Regions from separate parts of the Myxacorys chilensis genome, predicted to be linked through region 1. Evidence: predicted binding sites of a transcription regulator. Region 1 holds the regulator's gene; each other region holds the start of a gene.
What was found. Region 1 encodes NtcA, which controls nitrogen genes in cyanobacteria. Its sites were predicted from a motif close to TTTGTANNNNNNNNTACAAA; they were not measured.
Positions count from the first base shown of each region.

Region 2: AC5JLB_RS07125 (replication restart DNA helicase PriA) is a predicted target of NtcA. The motif match lies at 1,604-1,623, and genes of this name have one in related genera.
Region 3: nirB (nitrite reductase large subunit NirB) is a predicted target of NtcA. The motif match lies at 1,792-1,811, and genes of this name have one in related genera.
Region 4: AC5JLB_RS04905 (MSMEG_0572/Sll0783 family nitrogen starvation response protein) is a predicted target of NtcA. The motif match lies at 2,038-2,057, and genes of this name have one in related genera.

Region 1 is NZ_JCACKG010000149.1:83,855-86,983, reverse strand. Features, by position in the region: gene AC5JLB_RS11150 (hypothetical protein) at 1-185, opposite strand, end outside; gene AC5JLB_RS11145 (hypothetical protein) at 507-638, opposite strand; gene ntcA (global nitrogen regulator NtcA) at 1,011-1,682, shown strand; gene AC5JLB_RS11135 (DUF3084 domain-containing protein) at 1,806-3,129, shown strand, end outside.
Region 2 is NZ_JCACKG010000094.1:224,171-227,299, reverse strand. Features, by position in the region: gene psaB (photosystem I core protein PsaB) at 1-437, shown strand, start outside; gene AC5JLB_RS07130 (hypothetical protein) at 734-859, shown strand; gene AC5JLB_RS07125 (replication restart DNA helicase PriA) at 1,330-1,521, opposite strand; gene AC5JLB_RS07120 (DUF4230 domain-containing protein) at 2,003-2,707, opposite strand; gene clpS (ATP-dependent Clp protease adapter ClpS) at 2,920-3,129, shown strand, end outside.
Region 3 is NZ_JCACKG010000112.1:3,717-6,845, reverse strand. Features, by position in the region: gene AC5JLB_RS08420 (Uma2 family endonuclease) at 1-125, shown strand, start outside; gene AC5JLB_RS08415 (DEAD/DEAH box helicase) at 126-1,604, shown strand; gene nirB (nitrite reductase large subunit NirB) at 1,873-3,129, shown strand, end outside.
Region 4 is NZ_JCACKG010000080.1:6,049-9,177, reverse strand. Features, by position in the region: gene AC5JLB_RS04915 (MSMEG_0568 family radical SAM protein) at 1-181, opposite strand, end outside; gene AC5JLB_RS04910 (Nit6803 family nitrilase) at 287-1,285, opposite strand; gene AC5JLB_RS04905 (MSMEG_0572/Sll0783 family nitrogen starvation response protein) at 1,501-1,983, opposite strand; gene AC5JLB_RS04900 (MSMEG_0569 family flavin-dependent oxidoreductase) at 2,159-3,129, opposite strand, start outside.

The DNA of each region.
Region 1 (3,129 bases):
TCTGTATTATCAGTGTCATTTAGGGCTGTTGGGTTCTTCGCGATTCCTCGCAGCCGAGACAGGTTCTTCGGCTTCACCTCTAAACGGGTGTCTTCCTGTAGGGATGTGAGAACAGCCTGCACTAATTGCCAACGATCGCGGATGGATAGTTGCAGTACCTGTTTTTGTAGTTCTTGTAATGTCATCTGGAGCAGTGCCCAAACTAAGTACTTCTCAATTGTAAAATCTTGTAGCCTAGACAAATCTAAAGGGATAAAAATTATCGTTTACCGCCCGACTACCAAGCAACAATCTTGGATAATTTGATTGTTAAAGTTTTCATCAGTTAGGAATCGTAATTTATCGCAGATTTTGCAAACTTATTAGAGCATAGGGCTTGGGAGAATCCTAGTTCTTCGATGAAAAATATCAAAAAGAATATTGGATGGCCGGAGGAAAGCCACGAGCAAAGGGGCAGAAAACTTCCTCACGCAACGCTTTTAGCGTTCCGCCAAGCGTCAATGAGATCAAGACCAAGTCGCCTGCTGTGAAGAATGGAGCCAGTGCAAAAGCCGCCGTTGAATGACTCGAATGTAAGTCAGGGGGCGATCGCACGTTGGAGCAATGCGATCGCCCCCTGACTGCTGTAACTTATCCAAAGCGAAATCTACCTCTCTAATGCCAGTTATAGATCAGGGCTCCCTCTCTCCAGTCCGCTTTGCGCTAGAATCTGGTCAAAATGATTGACTATTCTCCCCAAAAAGCGTTCAATACGAGTCAATCTTTTGGTGAGGAAATCACAGAGATTTTCTAAAATTCTTAAAATACGGGCAGAAATGTATAAGGAGGCACAAAAACTGCGTTTGCAGTCAGTTTAAGTGTTCTAAAGTCATCAATTGTTTACAAAGGCTTCGCTTACAATGACTCGCCTCAATAGAACAATTTTCTATAGGGGTTTTAATAGAAAAGTTTGCTCACCGGTGAGCCTAATAGTTGCTAAGAGAACGTCTGAGTGACGATAAAGGGAAGAAATGATAGTGACCAAAGAGAGACCGCTTGCATCGTTATTTCGCCAAATCGGTGGAGGGGCATACCCCCCCGTTGTAGAAACATTTGAGCGTGGCAAAACTATTTTCTTTCCGGGTGATCCGGCGGAACGGGTTTACTTCTTGCAGAAAGGAGCCGTCAAGCTCTCGCGCGTGTACGAGGCAGGCGAGGAGATCACCGTGGCCCTGCTGAGAGAGAACAGCGTGTTTGGGGTGCTATCGCTAATTACAGGTCAACGCGCCGATCGTTTCTATCATGCCGTGGCATTTACTCCAGCAGAGTTGCTGTCGGTGCCCATCGAGCAGGTCGAGAAAGCCCTGAAAGACAACCCAGATCTCTCAATGATGCTGCTGAAAGGACTGTCATCTCGCATTCTACAAACCGAGATGATGATCGAAACGTTGGCGCACCGAGATATGGGATCGCGGTTGGTCAGCTTTTTGCTGATTCTCTGCCGCGATTTTGGCGTACCGTCCCAAGAAGGGATCACAATTGATCTCAAACTGTCGCATCAAGCGATCGCAGAAGCAATTGGCTCAACTCGCGTGACCGTCACCCGTCTATTAGGCGATTTGCGGCAAGATAACATGATCTCGATTCACAAGAAAAAGATTACCGTTCACAATCCGGTCACGTTAAGCCAGCAATTTACTTAGACTTTCTCTGCCCTCGCTCCAAATCACACATTTTCTTCGCAGCAGTGATATCCGTTCCGCAGGCATAATAGATGCGGAGTCCTGCTTGTCGAGTGAACTAAGCCGGAGCGTTTTGGAGCATCAATGTCCGACATAGGGCTAATTCTGATTTTGGCAGTTTTGATTTTGGGCGGGCTGATCGCAACCGTTGGCGATCGCATTGGCACCAAAGTTGGAAAGGCGCGTCTGAGCTTGTTTAATCTGCGGCCTAAGCGCACGGCAACTCTCGTGACGATTTTGACCGGAACGTTAATTTCCGCCTCGACATTTGGCATTTTGTTTGCGAGTAGCCGCCAGTTTCGCGATATGCTGCTCGATTTCAACGACTTGCAAAAGAAAGTCCGGGAGCAAAATCGAGCCTTACGGAAAAACTCAGATGATTTGCAAATTACTAATCAGCAGAAGAGTAAGGTCGAGGATGAACTTGAGCGCACCCGCGCCCAGCGGACACAAGCGGAAGGACAACTCAATCGAATTAATGAGTCTCTGAAGCAGTCCCTTGAAAAGCAGAGACAGACCAACGAGCAGCTCAGAACGGCTGAGGCGCAGCGGGATGTGATTCGCGGTCAACTCAATGCCGTATCTGCGCAGGCTGAAAGGCTGCGATCGGAGATTAATCAGTTGCAGAGCGAGCAGAAAACCCTAATTGCTCAGCGCGATGCCGTCAAAGCGCAAATTGCCGAGCGCGATAGTCAAATTGCGGAGCGGACGAGCACGATTCAGAGGCGCGATCGCGAAATCGCCGAGCGCGATCGCGTGATTGCCGAGCGCGAAATTCAACTTCGACAGTTGGCATCTCAGCAAGCGCTCTTAGCCGAAGCGGTGCAGCAGTCTGAGCAAGAAGCCCAACTGATTCGCGGCGGATATTTGGCGATTCTGCGGAGTCAGGTGCTGTCGGCGGGTGTGCTGCGGGTGGTTGATCCAGCCGCTGCCAAAGCCGCAGTCGATCGCTTGCTAAAAGAGGCAAATCGAGCGGCCTGGCAGTTGATCCAACCTGGTTCTACCGGGGAAGAGCAAATCGTTCTAATTAAGACCGCCGAGGTAGAGCGTCTGATTAAAAAGATTAATGATGGTCAAGACTACGTGGTGAGAATTGCGGCAGACGCTAACTATGTCCGGGGCGAACGGCGACCCGTTTCCGTCTTTGCCAGTGCTATTCCCAATCGGGTCGTGTTTTTAGCAGGGGATGTGGTGGCTGCAAAGTCGATTGAACCCTCAAAGCTGACGTCTGAGCAGTTCCAACAAAACATCGAACAACTGCTCGCCTTCTCCAATTTCCGCGCGAAACGGGCAGGCGTAATTAACGATAGCGTTCAGATTGAAAACCTAGAGTCGTTATCGGGCTTTATAGAGCAACTGCGCCAATTTCAGACTCCGGTAGAACTCCGGGCGGTGGCATCCGATGTAA
Region 2 (3,129 bases), on a different contig from region 1:
TTACGTTCTACTGGCACTGGAAGCACCTCGCCATCTGGTCGGGTAACGTCGCTCAATTCAACGAAAGCTCCACCTACCTCATGGGTTGGCTGCGTGACTACCTCTGGCAGTACTCTGCTCCATTGATTAACGGGTATAACCCGTATGGAATGAATAATTTGGCGGTTTGGGCTTGGATGTTCCTATTTGGACACCTGGTGTGGGCAACCGGATTCATGTTCTTGATCTCCTGGAGAGGCTACTGGCAAGAACTGATCGAAACTCTGGTTTGGGCACATGAGCGGACTCCTCTAGCGAACCTAATTCGCTGGAAGGACAAGCCAGTTGCTCTCTCTATTGTTCAAGGTCGGTTGGTGGGTCTAGTTCACTTTACGGCGGGCTATATCTTGACCTACGCTGCCTTCTTGATTGCGGCTACAGCAGGTAAGTTTAATTAATCCTTGAGATTGGTTAACGCTGTAGAGTAAAAAAATCCCCTGCCTTTTAGGTGGGGGATTTTTGCATATTTCGGTTGAACTCGAATTGAGACAAGGAACACAGAAGGGATTTAGTGTTGATGAATGAAGCTCAAACCTTCGCAGTGGCAGAGTTAAAATGCATTAACCAAGATGGGCATTGGGTAAACGGTGAGAGATGGCTTAGGATTCACCTTGTACGGCGTCAAACAAAAAATTCGAGAAGTTTTCTCAGTATCGATTCCCTTGGGATGAGGTCGAAAGCTTTGCGCTAATCAATGCAGGATTCTATTACGAAAGAAGAAAAAGATACTTTGACGCTTAAAGCAATTTCTGCTGAGGTGAAAGGGGATAGCAGCATGCGATCGCGTGAAATGGCAGTTTTCAAGCTGATGTGGAAGTAATTCGGTGAGGAATTAATGATTCAAGAGGGATTAGCAATTCAGCGAATTTCGCGCCGCCTTTCTTTCAGAGTTGCGCTTTGCATTAATCACGCTTTAATCATCGAGGTAGTTCAACTCAAGAACTTCTTCAACCACAGAAGGAGATTCACTCGGAAATGTGTCGATTGATAGTCCTGTTTCAACAGCCACCAGTTCTCGTGATCTTGCTAGAATTCGTTGAACACTTCAGCAAAATAGAGCTTTAGACTTGAACTTTCTTAAGCGCTTTTTGTAACCTTTGCCAATGCTCTAGAAAAGTTGTCTTCCAGCTATTCGAGCGTCTTTCGGGTTAGTAACTGTACTTTAGAAGATGTACTGCTACGCTTTCTACCTAAGCAGTCTTTTGAATCTATTGTCATAAAAAATGTGGAGACTGTAATACTATCTCCACATTTCTTCTATAAAATTTTTTAGAGTGCGGCTCTAAGTCATTAGGATAATGCTAAGCGCTGAGCATAAATTCCGGGTGCATACGCTTCAATAACCTTTCCTGTTTTGGAACAGGTAATCATTAGATAATCGCAGCTATGACATTGAGTGCGAGTAAGTTGCCCCACCGGAACATGAATGCGTTCAGCATAACTACCGCAGTTTGGGCAGCGAACCGTTTGAACTGTTTTCATCTTCGTCTTCCTTAATGTTTAGCTAATTTTGATCGATAAAAAAAGAGGTCTACCTGAAGTTTCAGATATTAACTTTCAAAGCTCGGTATTGCTAGATACCAAATCTCGAAAATTACTACTGACAGAAAACACTGCCTGTCTGTCTATTATTGCCAGAGTCTTTAATTTGATCTCTAAAATCCATTTTTATTTTAATTTTTTCCAAACTCGGGATCACCTATCGGGAGTGTGATCCCGGGTTTGAGAAAGCTGTAGTTTAAAGTACGAAATGCAAAAATACTCGATTAGGAACTAAAGTAATTCTGCTCTATGAAAGGACTTTAGCCCAGAAAGCTAACCGCTAAAACTTGCGTAATATCCCTTATAAAAGTTCATACAAGGACATTACTGACGTTTGATTTTTAGAAAACGGCTCGTTAAGAAATCTAACGATTCAGGATACAAAAACTACAAAAGCAAAAGATGATTCCCTGAGATCAATCTACGAAGAAGGACAGGCATGAGGAGCAGGCGCTTGAGTTTCTACTAAAACAGATTTGACACCTGACACGCGAATCAATTGAGTGACGACCAGTTTTGCACGATCGCTGGCCTTCTCCAGCACTCCATCCGCACACGCGGCGGCCTGAATCTTCTTCAATGCTTCTTCTTGTGCCAATCGCTGCAATTCTGGAGCCGTATCGGGTCCTAAACCTAAAAATCCGCGATTGTAATCATAAACGCTTGATTTCGTGACATCAATTTTTTTATCTAATAACTGCGGCGGTGGTAAACGTAGCCGCAGCGTATCTCCTGTTACTTGCACATCGGAAGGGTTAAGCGCGCTCAGATCAACCCCTGCCCGAACCTCACCACGAGCAATGTAGAGCAGCTTCGTGGTTCCCACAACCATACCCGCGATCGCGGCGTCTTGCTGCGTCGGCACGACCGCTTCCATTGTATAAACGGCGGTGGTTAGTTCGCTCGCCTCCCGAACCTGCTGAATCACGACGGAACGAGTATCCACCTTTGGCGCAGGCGGCTGACTATTAAACAGCGAGGTTAACCGTTCTAATACGTTGTTACCGGAGCGTCCTAAGTTAACCAGCGTCACGATGCCAACCAACGCCAAGCTTAGTGTTAGCATTCCACCTAAATCTTTAAACAATAGAGGAGTTCCCCGATTTGGACACTTTTTACCGCGCATGTGCCTCACCTTAACGCCTATCCCCGTCCTCAGTTAAGCAGAAAAGAAATTCCTGTAAGGGGAATTTTAATTGAGTACGTCCTGATTAAATCAGCTTCAAAGCGTTGACAACAGGATTTCTAACGATGTTGGTTAGAAATCCCTTGTACTTTGAGTCAGGTACTCTACAATTTTTGGTATGAAATTTTGATTGTTTCAATTCTAAGTAAGCCATGACTAGACACTTCCAGGATGCAACAATTGTGATGATGGCTGGGGCCGTCACAACGCCCGAAAAAACTAGTCAAACGACGCGGCAAACTTATCCAAACTATAAGATCATTGTGTTGAATGACGATTTCAACACGTTTGAGCACGTCGCCGAGTGTTTGATGAAGTACATCCCAAACATGAACGGCGATTTGGCGTGGAAACTGACTAAT
Region 3 (3,129 bases), on a different contig from region 1:
GGTGCGATCGTATGGATGCAGTCATTCCCACTGGGTTTGAACGCGCTCAAAAAGCCGAAGCTAGAGCAGGACGACTCGCAGAACGCTTGAGAGCCTTAGGCATCGACCCGGATGCGGAGGACTAGATGGCACGAACGCCAACTATTACCTACGATCGCGGCACTTTAATTCTCCACCCACCTCCTAAGGGCAAGATTTGGGTGGATTTTGCAACATGGGACGATCGGATCGAAAAGTTTCGCGTCCCGGCTCATCAATACCGTCGGTTGGTGCTGGCATTACGGGCAGAAGGGACAGAGTTAACCGACAAAGCGAAAGGATTTCAAGAAATTGATCTCGTTTCCACCCTGGCAATGGAGCCGTACCCTCACCAGAAAGAAGCCTTGGAAGCCTGGAAGAATGCAGGGCGAGCGGGCGTGGTGGTGCTGCCAACCGCGGCTGGAAAAACGTATCTAGCACAATTGGCAATGCAGGCCACAAAGCGCAGCACCCTAATTATGGTGCCAACGCTAGATTTGATGCATCAATGGTACGCGCAGTTAGTGACCACGTTTCCCAATGTAGAAATTGGATTGTTGGGTGGTGGATCGCGCGATCGCACTCCCATTCTAGTTGCGACTTACGATAGTGCCGCGATTAATGCTGAAACGTTGGGCAATCAGTACGGGCTGCTCGTATTTGATGAGTGCCATCATTTGCCGAGTGACTTTAATCGAGTCATTGCTGAGTATGCGATCGCGCCTTATCGGTTAGGACTGAGTGCAACACCAGAGCGAACCGATGGTAAACACGAAGATCTAAAAATTCTAATTGGTGAAGAAGTTTATCGTAAAACAGCAGAAGAATTATCTGGCTCGGCACTAGCAAAACATGATGTAGAACAGATTAAGGTAACGCTATCGCTTGAGGAACGTGAACGCTATGATCGACTGATTCAAATCAGAAACGCTTTCTTAAAAGAAGCCAATCTTTATCTCAGCAGCGCTCAAGGCTGGCAGCGATTTGTAGCGGCAAGTGCTAGGTCGAAAGCGGGACGAAAGGCGATGTTAGCCCACCGAGAAGCCAAAGCGATCGCGTTTGGCACGGAAGGCAAACTGCGGGTTTTAGGCGAATTGTTAGGGCGTCATTATCCCGATCGCACGCTGATCTTCACTGACGATAACGCCACTGTTTATCGAATTTCTCAAGACTTTCTCATTCCTGCGATCACGCACCAAACTCCGGTGAAAGAGCGCCATGAGATCCTGACAAAGTTTAAGCAAGGCGAGTACAAAACGCTGGTTGCTTCACGAGTTTTAAACGAAGGGGTAGACGTGCCCGATGCCAGCGTTGCGATCGTATTATCGGGTACAGGTTCGACTCGCGAATATATCCAGCGTTTAGGACGAATTTTGCGTAAAGGCAAAGACCCAGCCAAACGAGCACTGATGTATGAAGTGGTAGCTGAAGACACCAATGAAGAAGGGGTTTCACGGCGACGTAGAGGCGATACGGCAAAGAAATCTCCCCGGCAGTTAGAGTTAGTGCCGCCGCGACTGGCGTATCCAATTCCTCCCCCAGCCGTTCCTCGTGCTGCCGAAGCCGAAGAGGATGATAACTGGTAGAGAATTGGCGTTTTGGCTGTTTGTAAGGAGTCTAACGAGCGCTCGCAGAGTTGGCTTGAATATCGCTTGTAATCGTACTCAAACTTAAAACGTTAACTGCAACCTTAAACAAGTTAAAACGCGAACTGAAACTGATCGATGCATAGATCGGATGGGGATCATGCAGCTTTACCATTACTGAGAGCAATATGTAGTGAGTACTACAAATCTAATTGTGTGAGCTTCTAGGCTGAAGCAAGCAAAGCAATGTAGCGGAAAGAGTTCTCATATGGCTAAGCAAAATTTGGTTGTGATCGGAAACGGCATGGTGGGTCACAAGTTCCTAGACCGAATGATCGCCAAAGGAGCGACGCAGAATTGGAATTTAATCACCTTTTGCGAAGAGCCGCGAGTTGCTTACGATCGTGTTAATCTCAGTGGTTTTTTTAATGGAAAAACGGAAGCCGATTTAACCCTAGTTGAGCCTGAGTTTTATCAGAACAATGGGGTGCAGATGTATATGGGCGATCGCGCAATTAAGATTGATCGTGATCGCAAGTGTGTCACTTCAGCAAACGGCATCACCATTAGTTATGACAAGTTGGTGCTAGCGACGGGTTCATACCCCTTTGTCCCTCCGATTGAGGGCAAAGACGCCGAGGGAACGTTTGTCTATCGCACCATTTGTGATCTTGAAGCGATCGCTGCCTACGCAAAAACGTGTCGGGTCGGCGTCGTAATTGGCGGCGGCTTATTGGGACTCGAATGCGCCAACGCCCTGAAGAATTTAGGCCTCGAAACGCATGTCGTCGAATTCATGCCGCGTCTCATGCCTGTTCAAGTCGATGATGCAGGCGGACTGATTCTTAAACGTGAAATTGAAGCAATTGGGGTTAGCGTCCATACGCAAAAATCAACGACCAAGATTGTGAGTGAAAACGGTCGAGTGCATCGAATGACGTTTGCTGACGACACAGAATTGCAAACCGATATGATTGTATTTTCGGCGGGCATTCGACCTCGCGATGACTTAGCGCGAGACTGTGATTTGATGATTGGCGATCGCGGTGGTATTGTGATCAACCCGGCCTGTCAAACGTCTGATCCAGATATTTATGCGATCGGAGAATGCGCGCTTCACCAAAACCAAATTTATGGCTTAGTTAATCCAGGCTATGTTATGGCAGGAGTTGCAGCAGACAACATCTGTGGAGTGGACAGCCGCTTTGATGGAGCCGATATGTCTACCAAGCTCAAGCTGTTAGGTGTAGACGTTGCGAGTTTTGGAGATGCCTTTGCCAAAACGTCTGGCGCTAGAGAACTGACCATTAGCGATGCCATTCAAGGTACATACAAAAAACTAGTTGTAGACGAAACGGCAACTACCCTACTGGGCGGAATTCTCGTTGGTGATGCATCTGCATATGGCAGTTTGCTGCAACTGATGCACAACAAAACGGCTCTACCACCGCATCCAGAAGATCTGCTCTTGCCGCCCCGTTCAGGAGGCGAGAATGCCTTGCTGCGAGTCGAGAATTTTCCTGAT
Region 4 (3,129 bases), on a different contig from region 1:
TGTAAGGAGAGTCCGCCGCTACGCTAGTGAAGATAGGAACCATCACTGTTGTATTGTCGATCGTAATCGCTTTATGATCAGACGGACCTGCTCCGCCTTTGCGTCCAGATGCTCCCGTCTCATGTTCAATTAACTTTAATCCATGAGATTGAATATCTGTAATCAGGTGTTGTTTATTCATGAATTTGAGCCATTAGCATGAGTTTAGCTAGATCATTTCTAAGAGCGATTTACTTTTGCAGAATAGATATTAATAAAGTTCTAAATGATGGTAATCGTGAAAGCATCACGATTGATTTAGAATTGCCATAGATGGAAAATCATTTAGGTCTATTGGTTTATCTACTGTTTCTATACTCAGATTCGTTACTGTTCTAGATTCCGTATTCATCTGCAATTGCAAAAGATCCGGGCGAGCGTAGTGACCAACCGAATCCATCATGCGTTTACGCTTTGTGATTAAAGAAAAGTCGAGATCTGCGATCGCAATCCCTTCTCCTTCGGTAATCGGTGAACACAGATGATTGCCTTCAGGACTGACGATCGTTGTATGACACCCTCCGGTCAGTACTCGTTGCAGGTTCTCGTCGGTGGTAATCTGTTCGATTTGCTCTGGTGCTAACCAGCCTGTGGAATTCACGACAAAACAGCCTGACTCCAAGGCATGATGGCGAATGGTCACTTCTAACTGATCGGCAAAGATTTGCCCGACCATTGATCCCGGAAACTGAGAGCAATGAATCTGCTCATGCTGTGCCATGAGCGCAAATCGAGCGAGCGGATTGTAATGCTCCCAGCACGCCAGCGCACCCAGCCTTCCCACTGCTGTATCTACAACCGTGAGACCAGACCCGTCTCCCTGTCCCCACACCATACGTTCGTGGTAGGTCGGCGTAATTTTGCGTCGTTTTAGCACTAACGAACCGTCTGCATCGAAAATCAGTTGGGTGTTGTAGAGCGATCCGCGATCGCGCTCATTCACACCCAAAACGACAACAATACTATGCGATCGCGCTGCCCTACTTACTGCATCAGTCACAGGACTCGGCACTTCTACCGCCTCTTTGTACAGCCGCAAATGCTCTTTGCCCATGAACACCGGAGGCTGAATAAATGAAAAGTAGGGATAGTAGGGAACAAAGGTTTCTGGAAAGACGATTAGCTGTGCGCCTTGTTGGGCCGCCGATGCGATCGCAGTTAGTACTTTTTCGATTGTGCCGTCCCGACTAAATAAGACAGGACTAATTTGAACAGCGGCGGCACGAATGGTGCGTGAGTAATCCACGATGTCCTCCGGTTTCGGTTAGAGCATTGCCGCGAAGCGCAGGGCGCAACTCCACTAAGAACTGCAACTACGCGGACAGCTATTGGAATCTTGGTGGCAGTGGATGCGATCGCGGATGTAGCAGATTAGTTCTGAATACGGCTTGGTCATCTGCTACATCTGTTAAAAAGCACATCTGTTAAAAAGCCGTTGCCAATGCGCCAGTCCTACCGCTCTTACAGCGTCCAAGTATCGAGAATAAATGCGCCATCCTTGCGGTGCATCAACACCAAGTCCAACACATCTAAGGGACTAATCGGACGAATTCCTGGAATCAGCGACGGTTCGCCGTGTCCGTACAGGGCTTGAAGCGCAAAGCGACACGCATAAACATTGCCGCCTTCTGAGATGAACTTACTAATTTGATTTGCAAAGTTTTGATGCCCCGGAAAGGCTTCGTCACCGAGCTTTGGAAATCCGCGTTGTACTCCTAGCGTCACACCCGGACCGTACAACAGCATTGACGTTTCAAATCCTTTACGCAGCAATCGCAATGATTGCAACATGTTCACTAACCCGATCGATCCTTCAAATGCAACAGTGTGAAACGTGACCAATGCTTTTTCACCCGGTTCGGCTTTGACATCAGGAAAAACTTTCTCTTCGTAATCAACAAAGAAGTCTCCAGTCTGATGGGCGGGCGCTGTTACTTCAGGCATGATTTTCTCCTGATTGAGTTGTGCTGCCAGCGTAAGTGCTGACCAAAGGAAGGGTTTGTGTCTTTCATTACAAAAGTTGCAGGTCTAATCATAGAAACAGGGAGTGCGATCGCGCCAGCTTCAAACCCTCCCTCACGCGGTTAGACCCCTATCGAAATCGACAGGGTATCGACCACTATGATCCGAGCAAAAACTCATTCACAACGCTCCAAGCGTTAGAAGGAGAGACTTTCTTTCTCGCAACAATGTAATCTGCGAGATAACTCGCATCGCGAGCGATGCCTGAAAATCTTCCTGATCCCCAGGTGTAGAGCCACGGTAATCCCAAAAAGTACAGTCCTCGCACGCTGGTCACGCCTCGCTCATGCCCTGGATAGCCTTTGCCATCAAAAACCGGAATATCGATCCACTTAAAGTCAGAGCGATAGCCAGTGCACCAAATGACAGCACCAATCGTAGTGTAATCGAGTTCCAGAGTCTCTTCTGGTTGCCAGACGGGGCAATAGGGAGGCTCTACAGGGGCTTCAATTTGATGCTTCTCAATGAATTGATCAATGGTCTTCTTAATGCTTTCAGAAACGGCGTCCGCTTGATCTAAGTTTTGCTGGAGGTCATTGCGAAATTCGAGTGTGCCACTCTGTTCATCTTTGACGTGAACATCTTTAATGCGACCATACAGTTTCATGCCTTCTAGGGCGAACTGTCGCAAGTCAATTTCTCGCCCACCATCGCGACCTGTTACATAATGATTTGCTTTGGTTCTGACATTCTCTTTTTGGGGATGATCATCAACGGATAGATCGTAATATCCCATCTGATCAAGCCAATCGACGACATCTTTACCCCGGTAACGGCGAGGCGATCGCGGTGCGCCTCCAACACACAAATGAACTTGTTTCCCTGCTAAATGCAAATCTTCTGCAATTTGACATCCCGATTGTCCGGTTCCCACAACTAATACATCTTGAGCGGGTAACAACTCTGGAGTTTTGTATTCCGACGAATGTAACTGCATCACGGTTTTAGGCAGCCGTTCTGCAAGTCTTGGAATGTTGGGCAGATGATAACTGCCTGCCGCAATGACGACCTGATCAGCCGTGTAGTCTCCGATCGATGTTGCGACTTCAAATACATCTTCATTTCTGC